DNA from 3 places in the Aestuariirhabdus sp. LZHN29 genome. Region 1 is predicted to be linked to each of the others. Evidence: predicted binding sites of a transcription regulator. Region 1 holds the regulator's gene; each other region holds the start of a gene.

Region 1 (4,210 bases):
GTGACCCATCCATGTCCCGGAAAATGCTTACCTGTAGATTTCATCCCGGCAGCATGCATCCCTTTAATGAGCGCCCCTGAAAGCTCAACAACACGCTCGGGGTTGGCCGAAAAAGCACGATCACCGATCACGCCACTGCGTTTAAAATCGAGATCGAGAACCGGAGCAAAGCTGAAGTCGATACCGCAGGCCAGCAATTCGCTGGCCAGCAACCATCCGGTGTCCTCGATAAGTTTGAGCGTTTCTACTGGACTCTTCAGGAAACGCGCCTCGAAACTCGCCATCGCAGGAATGGCAGAGAACCCCTCGCGAAAGCGCTGCACCCGCCCCCCCTCATGATCGACCGCAATCAGAAGCGATGGATTGGTATCGCGAATATCACGGGTAAGGGCGGTCAACTGATCCCGGTCGCGATAATTTCGCGAGAAGAGTATGACCCCGCCGCATACCGGATGTTTAAGCAGTACTCGCTCCGCCTGGGTAACGGTTTCACCCGCAAGATCGAGCATGAGTGGTCCGGGATTTTGCTCCAACGCCAGTCTCCTTAAAGTTATCTAGTCAGGCTGAAATGATGACTTCTTCGCCCGCGTGGACGCGCTCAAAGAGCACCAGTAGATCCTTGTTGCGCAGACGAATGCAGCCATGGGAGGCGGGTACCCCCATGGGTTCGGTGTCGGGTGTACCGTGAATATAAATATACCGCGCCATGGAATCTACCGCGCCGAGACGGTTGAAGCCCCTCTCATCACCGCACAACCAAAGTATTCGTGTGAGGATCCAGTCTCGGCCGGGGAACTGACGGGCAAGCGCCGGAGTGTAGACCTCACCCGTAGGCCGCCGTCCCACCAACACAGCACCTTCAGGCAGCCCGGTACCTATTTTTGCTCTAATACGATGCACACCTAACGGAGTCTGCTCACTGCCGCTGAGCTGGCCAACACCCTTGCTAGCGCTTGAAATAGGCACCGTCAGTGTCGGCAGCCCGCCCCGTGAATGGCGCAGCTGCTGCTGATTAATGAGGATATGTATTGTCAATGATAGCCCCCGAACTGGAACTCGTCAGGGTACTTAAAAACCTTCCCAAGTGGAACCGGCTCACGACCTTAATGACGCAGACCGGCCGCCAGAAAGGGAACCATTCTGTAAAGAATAGCGGCGACTGTAGACCGGTCATCGTAGTCTCGCACAGCGATAGCTTGCATGGCGTCAAATCCTGACATCGTAAATGCCAAGCTGCCCAGCATAAAATTAAATCTCCAATAGAGCTCCGCCGGCTCCAGGTTCGGACAGGACGCGGTCAGCAGCTTCATGTAACGAACAAAAACACGGGAATAGGTATCACGCATATAACGGCGCAAATGCCCTTGAGACTGGGAAAAAGCCAACCCCAATAGGCGCATAAATACGGAAAGATCATTGTCCGAACGAGACTCGACCCTCAGGGCGGTATCCATCAACAACTTAAGGCAAGCGTCGACATCGTGTGAGGTGTCGCCCTCCTCCTCAAGCCGAGTCAGCTCGGCATCAAGGAGTTCGCAAAATGGATCGAGGAAGCGGGAGAACACAGCCTGTATAAGCGCTTTTTTTGAACCAAAGTGATAATTCACCGCGGCCAGGTTAACACCCGCCTGCCCTGTAATTGTGCGAAGTGAAGTCTCCGCGAATCCTTTTTCTGCGAACAGCTGCTCTGCTGCATCCAATATTCGAACTACGGTTTTGGATTGAGCCATCGTTATTATTCTTGAGCCATGGTTAATGAATGTACGTTCGTTTCAAACATACGTTTGCCGGTATGAAATGTCAACGTTTTCGGGGGGTTAACGGGTAACCTGGAGTGTGCAGCAGTTACCGTTGTTTGCCAGCAGACAAAAACTGTATATAATGCCAGTAACTGTATAAAATCACAGATGCGAAGGTAGGTACATGCAAAAACTAACTGCACGACAGGCTGAAATACTGGCGTTTATAAAATCCTACCTTGAGGAGAGCGGGTTCCCGCCAACCCGGGCAGAGATTGCGCGCGAACTTGGGTTTCGATCGCCCAACGCAGCGGAAGAACACCTGAAAGCGCTTGCCCGCAAGCAGGCAATCGAGATAATTCCCGGTGCCTCCAGAGGGATCCGCATACCAGGGCCTGTGGAGGAGGAGGGGCTTCCAGTTATAGGGCAGGTTGCCGCCGGTAGCCCCATCCTTGCGATTGAGCATATCGAGGAGCACTGCCCCTTAAAGTCGAATTTTTTTAACCCTGCCGCTGACTACCTGTTACGCGTTAAAGGCGAAAGTATGCGCGACATAGGGATCATGGATGGTGATTTGCTGGCGGTCCACAAAACCCAGAGCGTGCGTAACGGGCAGATAGTTGTTGCTCGAATCGATGACGAAGTGACGGTAAAACGATTTCATAAAAACCGTAATCGAGTCACCCTGTTTCCAGAGAACGACGAATTTCAACCGATTGAGGTTGACCTGACACAGGACTACTTTGAAATTGAGGGGCTAAGTGTAGGGGTTATCCGCCGCTAAGCGGACCTTGGGTTGCCTCGCTCAGTGGCAGTCGAGGCAGTGAGAAAAGATGTTCACCTGCTTACCGGGAGAGCGGTGCACACAGCGGACTCAATGAACCGTCTGGGATGCCTCAAGGGAGGGCGAACCTTCGGCCATGCTGCCTACAACGGCAATACCTGCGTTGATCATGGCTTTAGCGACCTCTACATGGCCCTCTTGCAGGAACAGCTTGGCCTCTTCCGAAAAATCGATCGTCACCAAAGGCTCCTCCTCATCTGAGCGCTGCAGTACGATTTCACCAGTAGGTAGCTCAACTATTTCAAGATAGGATGCGGGCATGGTTACAACTCTCGCGTTAGGGGGCGTGTATGCTACCACCTTTCACCCGCAACCACTACAGCGAGTCCGCTACCATTGTGCGGAAGCTTCCCGCAGTCGGAGCGTCAACTCATGGAGTTGGCGGTACCAGCTGTCACATTGCACAGGATCGATCCCTCCCCCGAAGGCAATTGCGTCAACGGCAATGTCAGCATCGTATCGAACCCGCGCATTGAGCATGGCGTGCAGCCAGTAGCTGGAACTCTTTTCCATTCGCTGCAACTCCGCCAGTTCCGGGCTTACCGTACCCTGTATAGCAAGGGCTTCACACACAGAGCTGAGCGTTGCCGCGCCCCCGGTGTAACCACAGGCTGCTGCCAACTCCATGTACAGGGATCTGTAGGCGGCGCCCAGCAAAAGCAGCACCGCCTCTGCATAGGCGTCATAGAGGGGCTCCCCTTTCGCAGTCTCCAGCGAGGCCCACTGATCCAATAGAAGCCAAGCCTGATGTAGGGAGCGCCCTGTAACCAGTTTCGAGTCCCTCACGCTTTTTTCTTGCGCGGTGTACCCTCTTCGACCCAGGCCCCATCCTTATGTAATGCCTTCCATCCAGAGGCCTTGCCGTCCACCTCACTCATCACATACTGCTCCTTGGTTTTTCGGCTGTATCGTATGATTGCGGCATTGCCGTCGGGGTCTTGTCGCGGAGCATCAAGCAGGAAGCCATATTTAGGGTCAAGTGCAGCCTGATGGGGAATTAGCTCTACCACTAGCGGAGCTCTGGTCTCCCGGTTCTTGGGAAACTGACTGGCGGCCAAAAACAGGCCCGCAGCACCATCGCGTAGAATGTAGGTATCCTCTACCTTTTCGCAGACCAGCTCCGGCATTGGAATTGGATCCATCTTGGGCGGTGCAGCTTCCCCACTCCTTAGTAGCTTGCGGGTGTTCTTGCACTCGGAGTTCGAGCATCCAAAGTATTTTCCAAAGCGCCCGGTTTTTAGCTGCATCTGTGCGCTGCACTTGTCACATTCGATAACAGGCCCTTCATAGCCCTTTATCTTGAATTGTCCCTTTTCTACCTCATAACCCGAGCAGTCCGGATTATTACCACAGACGTGAATTTTCCGGCCCTCGTCAATCAGGTAGCTTTCCATCGCTGTACCGCAGATTCCACAGCGGTGTTTTGCCCGTAGCGCCTTGGTTTCAGCCTCATCATCATCGAGGGCAATCGCCTCTTCACCAGGAATCAGGTTAACCGTATTCTTGCACCGCTCTTTAGGAGGAAGTGCATAACCCGAGCAGCCCATAAATACCCCAGTGCTAGCCGTGCGTATCTGCATGGGGCGACCGCAATCACTGCAGGGGATATCCGTAGGGGTAGGCAGGT
Region 2 (4,210 bases), on a different contig from region 1:
CAGTAGCAAGCGCCGGTCCATATGATCAAAACCCTGGTGATCCACATCGAGCATATTGAGAGCCTGGTCCGCCACCTGCTGGCACACCCTCCCCTCGGCCTTGACCTCGGAATAGTCCCGCACACGGCGCAATAAACGGTTAGCGATACGCGGCGTGCCCCGCGATCGCCGCGCAATCTCGCCGGCTCCCGCCTGATCAATCTCCACTCCGAGAATTCCCGCAGAGCGGGTCACAATATGAGTCAGGTCGGCAACCGAATAAAACTCCAACCGCTGTACGATGCCAAAACGATCACGCAGTGGCGAGGTCAATAGCCCCGCGCGGGTCGTCGCACCCACCAAGGTAAAGGGGGGCAGGTCCAGCTTGATTGAACGGGCCGCCGGCCCTTCGCCGATCATAATATCGAGCTGGTAATCCTCCATCGCCGGATAAAGGATCTCCTCCACCACGGGGCTCAAGCGATGAATCTCATCAACAAACAGCAGATCCCCGGATTCAAGATTCGTCAGCATGGCGGCGAGATCACCGGCTTTTTCCAGCACCGGCCCCGACGTGGTTTTAAGTTGCACGCCCATCTCCGCTGCCAAAATATTGGCCAGCGTTGTTTTACCCAGCCCCGGGGGGCCGAAAATCAGCGTGTGATCCAGCGCCTCATCACGGTTGCGCGCGGCACTGATGAAGATCTCCATCTGCGCTCGCACTGCGGGCTGCCCCACATAATCGGCCAACCGCGCCGGACGAATGGCACGATCCTGCACCTCTTCATGGGAGACCTCCGCGGTAGAAACTATTCGATCCGATTCGATCATTGCCTATTCGATTACCCGTTAGTAAAGCTGAAGGGGTCTATAACCCCACTAAAATCCGATCCAGACCACCCCGGTACAGAACAGGGCCGCCAGCAGGCACTAAAGCATCCCCTTCAAAGAGCGCCGAATCAACTCTTCGCTGGAGAGCCCGGCCTCCTCAACCCGCGACACAGCTCGACTGGCCTCTGCCGGCTTGTACCCCAACGCAACCAGCGCGCTAACCGCATCGGATACCTGGTCTTGCACAGGAACAGAATCGACCGCCGCCGCCAGCGTCGGCAATTCGGCGAAGCTTGCCCCCAACCCGTCGAGCTTATCGCGCATCTCCACAATCAGGCGCTCGGCCGTCTTCTTGCCCACGCCGGGCAATTTAACCAAGGAAGCACTGTCATTGCTATGCACACAGCGCACAAAGGCCGAGGCCTCAATACCCGACAGAATCGTTAGCGCCAGCTTCGGTCCGACCCCATTGACCCGAATCAGGGTACGAAACAGCTCCCGCTCCTTGCGGTCGGCAAAGCCGTAGAGCAGCTGGGCATCCTCACGCACCACAAAATGGGTGTAAAGGGTCACCTCCTGCCCCAGCTCGGGCAAGCGGTAAAAGACGCTCATCGGCGCATCCACCTCATAGCCTACCCCTCCCGCCTCAATCAACAGGTTAGGTGGCTGCTTTTCCAGCAAAGTTCCACGTAATCGACCTATCATCTATCCTTTAATCCTCGTGTCTGCTCTCTTCGCAACGGGCCTGCAGCGGCGGTGTTAGCGCACGCGCCCGCGGCGCATCCGGGTTGCCCCCGCCATTCTTACCAGGCTTTGCCGGGTATGGGCATGGCACAGCGCAATCGCCAGCGCATCGGCAGCATCGGCCTGGGGTTTGGCACTCAGCTTGAGGATCGACTGCACCATGTGCTGAACCTGGCTTTTCTCAGCGCCACCCTTGCCAACCACCGACTGCTTGACCTGCCGCGCCGAATACTCCGAAACCTCCAGCCCGTGACTCACCGCCGCAACAATAGCAGCGCCCCGAGCCTGGCCCAGCTTGAGCGCTGAATCGGCATTGCGGGACATAAACACCTGTTCAATGCCAACCGTTTGGGGACTATAAAGCTCAATAACCTCATTGATACCGACAAACACCTGATGCAGGCGCTCCGGGAGATCATCTCCGCTGGTGCGAATGCAGCCACTGGCAACGTATTCGCTCACCGCGCCCACCTGATTAATCACCCCATACCCGGTGATGCGGGAGCCCGGATCAATTCCCAATATCAACGCCATTTACACCCAAGCCTGCATTAGCCGTAACTTCCATATACTGTACAGATATACACTAGATTATGGAAGTCACCCTGCAGAACCTCATCACAGCGATCGAGTCCGGGCAACCAACATCACGACGCGTAACCGATCGTTATCAGCCGTTACAAAACAGCTCTGTTATAGCACCCCCTTTCCCCCTATCCTGCGTGGAGTCCCTATTAACGGCCCCTTCATGAGCGAACGCCTTGTCACCATGCTAAAAATACTGCTGATCACCTCGGCGCTCTTTATGCTAGTGCTCGGGGTTAACCTTTACCTGTAGGTCGGCCTTGAGGCCGCCAACCCCGCCCTGCCTCACCACCCCGTCAGGCTAAAGCCCGAACTACAGCCCGACCTAAAAAGCCTGCCAAACCGGTACAAAAAAGGGCGCCACAGCGCCCTTAGATAACCGTCAAACCCCTAACCATTACTCCAGCTCGGCCAGCACCTCGTGGGGAATATCGGCATTGGTGTAGACGTTTTGCACGTCATCCAGATCCTCCAGATGATCGACCAGCGCCATCAACCTCTCGGCGGAGGGCTTATCAAGCAATACGGTTGTCGATGGAACCATGCTCACTTCGGCCGCAGCGGGTGTAACACCCGCGCTTTCCAGCGCACCCTTGACCTGGCCAAGCTCGGTCCAGTCGGTCACCACCTCAATCGAGTCATCATCGTGGGTGATCACATCCTCGGCACCCGCCTCCAGGGCAATCTCCATCACCTGCTCTTCGTCGGCCCCGGGCTCGAAATAGATCTGGCCCTTACGGGCAAAGAGGTAGGCGACCGAGCCGTCAGTACCCAGGTTTCCGCCGCGCCTGGAAAAGGCGTGGCGCACCTCCGCCACGGTACGGTTGCGGTTATCGGTCATCACCTCGACCAGCACCGCAACCCCGGAGTGGCCGTAACCTTCGTACACCAACTCCTCAACATTGTCCGCCTCGGTGGTGCCGGCACCGCGAGCGACGGCGCGATCGATCGTATCGCGCGTCATATTAGCGGCCAGCGCCTTATCCATGACCGCGCGCAGGCGGGGATTATCTTCCGGCAGGGGGCCGCCCTGCTTGGCCGCGACCGTGAGCTCCCGAATGATTTTGGTAAATATCTTGCCCCGCTTGGCATCCTGAGATGCCTTGCGGTGCTTGATATTGGCCCACTTACTATGACCCGCCATCTCTCCTCCCCATCAGCGCACCGAGACGGCACACCTCGACACCCTCTTGCCTATAGCGTGCGGCAAATGTCCGGTATACACCCGTGCAGGAACCAACTTACTCGGTCTTGCCTTCCACCTCGCGCAAGCGGATATGCAGCTCTCGCAACTGCGGCGCGCTCACCCTACCCGGTGCGTCTGTCATTACGCAGGCTGCACTCTGGGTCTTGGGGAAGGCGATCACTTCACGAATCGACTGCGCACCGGTCATCAGCATCACCAGGCGGTCGAGACCAAACGCCAGCCCACCGTGGGGAGGGCAACCGAACTGCAGCGCGTCGAGCAAAAAGCCAAATTTCTCCCGCGCCTCCTCGGCGGCGATACCCAACACCTCGAATACCGTCTTTTGCATCTCCTGATCGTGTATACGAATGGAACCTCCACCCAGCTCGCAGCCGTTGAGCACCATGTCGTAGGCACGGGACAGCGCCTGCTCGGGATTCCGGGCCAACTCTTCGGGGGTGCACGACGGCGCAGTAAAGGGGTGGTGCAGTGACGTCAGGCCACCATTACCATCCTCTTCAAACATCGGGAAGTCAACGACCCACAACGGCGCCCAGGCACAGGTGTAAAGATCCAGGTCCTCGCCCAACTTGAGACGCAAATGCCCCAGGGACTCGTTAACGATCTTGGTCTTATCCGCACCAAAGAAAACGATATCACCGTTGGCCGCTTCGACCCGCGCCATCAGCGCCATCACCACCTCTGTTGGCATAAACTTGATGATCGGCGATTGCAGGCCTTCAATGCCCTGCTCGATCTCGTTTACCTTGATCCACGCCAACCCTCGGGCGCCGTAGATACTGATGTATTTGGTGTAATCATCGATCTGCTTACGGCTCAGCTTGGCACCGCCGCTCACCTTGAGCGCCGCAACACGCCCTTTCG
Region 3 (4,210 bases), on a different contig from region 1:
AACCGTGTATCCTGCTCTTTGACAGCAGGCTCAAGAAAACGGTGCTCCTCGAAGCCCACGGTCGTCCGGGGAACATCACGGATCACCAGCTCCCCCACCTGTGCATAGCCGAAGCCTCGCTTCTCAATTCTATTAGCGACTAAAAGTGCCGTGACAGGCCCGGACCACAGCGGGTTCAACTCGCGAAACTCTCGCATCGCCGGATCACAACTCACAATTTTGCCCATACCCTCGGGGGAATAAAACAGAGCAGACAGCGCAGGATCAGAAGCCAGTGTCTTTTGGCTAACCACAGAGGGTTCCGGCAAGCTATCGATCATATCGATAATATAATCCGCTGCGTATAGAACGGGCTTCTTCAGTTTTTTGGCGTACCTAGGCACCATTCGCAAACGGGGATCGGTACCATCGACCGCACGCTCGATCGCAGTTCCGACCAATGCTGCCGGCAATTTCGAGGTAATTTCGTCCGCGCGGCCGAAAATATTTGCGAATAGATTCAACATTAGTCACATCCCGCTACAGTACCAAACAAGAAACAGAGACCCGATAGCTTGATTTCTGTTTTCACAAAACAGAAATGAGAATAGCCTAGCAGCTTACCGCGATGATTTTTCCGACATTATCAGGGCCAAAGCCTAACTGGAAGCTCCCCTTCTCTCCTGCCTGAACTTGCCTCTCAGTGCTTGCCTCTACGCGGCTGATACATTAGCTTCTTTAATCCAGAAAATGTAATCACCCTAAAACAAAACCCGCTATCTCCGCTAGCCCCACATTGCACCCCAGAACGCGTTCAGATTAATTGGGTCAGCACCGGTAATCCCCCGATTCCCTATTCGAGTCAATCACACTCCAAACAGTAGAGCTGCCACCCCGTCGAGCTGGCAGCAGCAATTTCAGTCAACAACCGTATTAATCTGCTCGAAATTAAATCCTCGGTATTGAAAGAAGCGGATGCGGCGGGCCTTCTCGGCAGCATCCAGCGGGGGCTGCTCACCATATTTTTTCTGGTTAAGCTCTGCCAACAGGGAAAACCAATCTACCGGATTATCTGCCAGCATCTGGTCATAGAGCTGCTCATCTACCCCTCTTTGGCGTAATTCGCCGCGGATACGGGCGGGACCCTGATATTTGGAAAGTCGGCTGCGCACAAAGCTTTCTACAAAGCGCTGGTCGCTCTGCAGGCTTTCGTCGGCAAGACGGGAGATTTCAGTATCGATCAGCTCCGGGGCAAAGCGACGTTGCAGCTTTTCCCGGAGCTCTTGCTGGGAGTGTTCACGGCGCGCCAGCAGGTTCATAGCCGCACGACGAATATCTCCACCTTCACTCATGGCGAACGCTTAGATCTCGATGGGTTCGTCTTTATCTTTGGTTTTCGCTTTAGCACTGTTTTTATCTTTATCCTTTTCACTGGTGGCGGCAACACCGCTAGAAGGAATATCAAAGTGGAGCCGGATCTGGTCTTCAATCTCCTTCGCCATTGCGGGGTTGTCTTCCAGGAATTGGGCCGAGTTGGCTTTGCCCTGGCCGATCTTGTCACCTTTGTAGGAGTACCAGGCACCCGCCTTGTCCACTAACCCCAGCTTAACACCGAGGTCGATCACCTCGCCCATGTGGTAGATCCCCTGACCATAAAGAATCTGGAACTCCGCCTGTTTGAAGGGCGGGGATACCTTATTCTTAACCACCTTGACCCGGGTTTCGTTACCAATGACCTCTTCACCCTGCTTGACCGCTCCGGTTCGGCGGATATCGAGACGCACAGAAGAGTAAAACTTCAGCGCATTACCGCCTGTTGTGGTTTCGGGGTTACCAAACATCACACCAATTTTCATGCGAATTTGGTTAATGAAAATGACCAGGCAGTTAGCGTTTTTAATATTGCCCGTAATTTTTCGCAGCGCTTGCGACATCAGGCGTGCCTGCAGACCCACATGGTGATCGCCCATCTCACCTTCGATTTCAGCCTTTGGTGTCAACGCCGCTACCGAGTCAACAATGATGACGTCCACCGCATTGGAGCGCACCAACATATCGGTGATCTCCAACGCCTGCTCGCCGGTATCAGGCTGAGAAACATACAGGTTATCAACATCCACACCCAGCTTGCCCGCGTAATCTGGATCCAACGCATGCTCCGCATCAACGAACGCGCAAGTGGCTCCTTGCTTCTGTGCCTCTGCAACAACCTGAAGGGTTAAGGTAGTCTTGCCCGAGCTTTCGGGGCCATAAATTTCGCATATCCTCCCTTTCGGGAGCCCGCCAATACCGAGGGCTATATCCAGTCCCAGTGAACCGGTGGAGATGGCTGGAATCGCTTCGCGCTCGTGATCACCCATGCGCATCACTGAGCCCTTACCGAATTGACGTTCAATCTGGCTTAGTGCTGCACTTAACGCTTTCTGCTTATTTTGATCCATTACTGGCACCTCTTTGGTCCGGATATATTCGGAATGTAATCAGGTTGTGGTTGAGTATCGATCGGCAGATATAGATATCTGAGCGCTTCACGAAATTCATTTTACTGTATAGATGAACAGTATTAAACCATAGTCTTTGATGGTTGCCTAGCCCCTCGCTTTTGGCCTGTCGCTTTTAGCGACACACCTGCGCAAAAACACCTTCCAGTGCGGCGATGACGGCCTGTTCACGCACAGATCGGCGGTCTCCTGAAAACGCACAAAGCCGAGCGACCCCGGCCTGCCCGCGCAGCTGCCACGCGATCCACACCGTACCCACCGGTTTATCCTCGCTCCCCCCAGCGGGGCCCGCGACGCCACTGACCGACACCGCAACGCTAGCGACCGAGCGCTCTAACGCCCCCGCGACCATCTCCAGCACCACCGCTTCACTGACAGCACCAAAGCGCTGCAACGTCTCCTCTCTCACTCCCAGCATCGCCCGTTTGGCGGCGTTAGAGTAGGTCACAAACCCCGCATCGAACCAGGCTGAGCTTCCCGCGACTTCGGTAATCGCACAGGCGATCCCGCCACCAGTGCAGGATTCGGCAGTAGCCAGCACCGCTCCCGCCTCGTCCAGAACCCCGCCCAGCTTTTGCGCCAACATCAGTATCTGTTGAGCCTGTGACTCCATACCTCGCCTCCGCAATCAATTAACGCACCGATCATTTCTCACCCTCGCCATTATCACGTAGAATTATGCTCCCGTTAATTCCCTATTCCTCGTTGTAGCCGGAGAGATTCGCCCCCCATGGCAGCGGTCAAAGACGCACAGACAACTCACACGCCCATGATGCAGCAATACCTGCGCATTAAACAGCAACACCGCGATGAGCTAGTGTTCTATCGTATGGGTGATTTTTATGAGCTTTTCTACGAGGATGCTCGCCGGGCAGCCGCACTGCTCGATATCACCCTTACAGCACGGGGCCAGTCCGCTGGCGAGCCTATTCCCATGGCCGGCATTCCCTACCACGCGGCCGACGGCTATCTGGCTCGTCTGGTTCGCCAGGGTGTATCGGTCGCGATCTGCGAACAGACCGGCGATCCTGCCACCAGTAAGGGACCCGTAGAACGTCAGGTCGTGCGGGTCATCACCCCCGGCACACTGACCGACGAAGCGCTGATGGAAGAGCGCAAGGACACCCTTCTGGGCGCTCTGCAGCAGCGCAATAACGGCTATGGACTCGCCATACTGGATATCAGTAGTGGTCGATTCCAGGTCAGCGAGCTGGAGGGAGAAGAGGCGGTGCAGGCCGAACTTCAGCGCCTGAATCCTGCGGAACTCCTGATCTGTGATGAGCTGATCCTGCCCATCTGGCTGCAAAACCGAAAGGGCCTGCGAAAACGCGCGCCCTGGGATTTCGAATTTGATTCTGCTCATCAGGCGCTGTGCCAGCAGTTTAAGGTAAAAAACCTGCAGGGCTTCGGCTGTGATAATTTGGTGTTGGGAATCGAGGCGGCGGGCTGCTTGCTGCACTACGCCAAAGAGACCCAACGCACTGCACTGCCTCACCTGCGAAGCCTCGCCCATGTCAATCACGAGGACAGCGTGATCCTCGATGCTGCCAGCCGCCGTAATCTGGAAATTGACACCAACCTCACGGGGGGCCGAGACAATACCCTGGCCTCGGTGATGGACAACACCTCCACCGCCATGGGCAGCCGAATGCTCGGACGCTGGTTAAACCGCCCGTTGCGAAATATGACCCAACTACAGCGCCGACAGGATGCCATTGCCGCCCTGCTCG

Evidence for each region. Region 1 encodes LexA, which represses DNA repair genes until DNA is damaged. Its sites were predicted from a motif close to TACTGTNTANNTANACAGTA; they were not measured.
Region 2: ruvC (crossover junction endodeoxyribonuclease RuvC) is a predicted target of LexA. The motif match lies at 2,124-2,143, and genes of this name have one in related genera.
Region 3: recA (recombinase RecA) is a predicted target of LexA. The motif match lies at 2,523-2,542, and genes of this name have one in related genera.

The regions. Positions count from the first base shown of each region.
Region 1 is NZ_JBNIEU010000005.1:183,190-187,399, forward strand. It holds gene nagZ (beta-N-acetylhexosaminidase) at 1-533, opposite strand, end outside; gene ACP3PW_RS16605 (L,D-transpeptidase family protein) at 559-1,035, opposite strand; gene ACP3PW_RS16610 (TetR family transcriptional regulator) at 1,104-1,730, opposite strand; gene lexA (transcriptional repressor LexA) at 1,924-2,523, shown strand; gene ACP3PW_RS16620 (hypothetical protein) at 2,614-2,844, opposite strand; gene ACP3PW_RS16625 (DUF6586 family protein) at 2,914-3,369, opposite strand; gene topA (type I DNA topoisomerase) at 3,366-4,210, opposite strand, start outside.
Region 2 is NZ_JBNIEU010000002.1:690,941-695,150, reverse strand. It holds gene ruvB (Holliday junction branch migration DNA helicase RuvB) at 1-810, opposite strand, end outside; gene ruvA (Holliday junction branch migration protein RuvA) at 910-1,515, opposite strand; gene ruvC (crossover junction endodeoxyribonuclease RuvC) at 1,570-2,088, opposite strand; gene ACP3PW_RS09955 (YebC/PmpR family DNA-binding transcriptional regulator) at 2,537-3,283, opposite strand; gene aspS (aspartate--tRNA ligase) at 3,381-4,210, opposite strand, start outside.
Region 3 is NZ_JBNIEU010000003.1:375,688-379,897, reverse strand. It holds gene ACP3PW_RS14125 (hypothetical protein) at 1-506, opposite strand, end outside; gene ACP3PW_RS14120 (regulatory protein RecX) at 897-1,331, opposite strand; gene recA (recombinase RecA) at 1,341-2,420, opposite strand; gene ACP3PW_RS14110 (nicotinamide-nucleotide amidohydrolase family protein) at 2,596-3,093, opposite strand; gene mutS (DNA mismatch repair protein MutS) at 3,211-4,210, shown strand, end outside.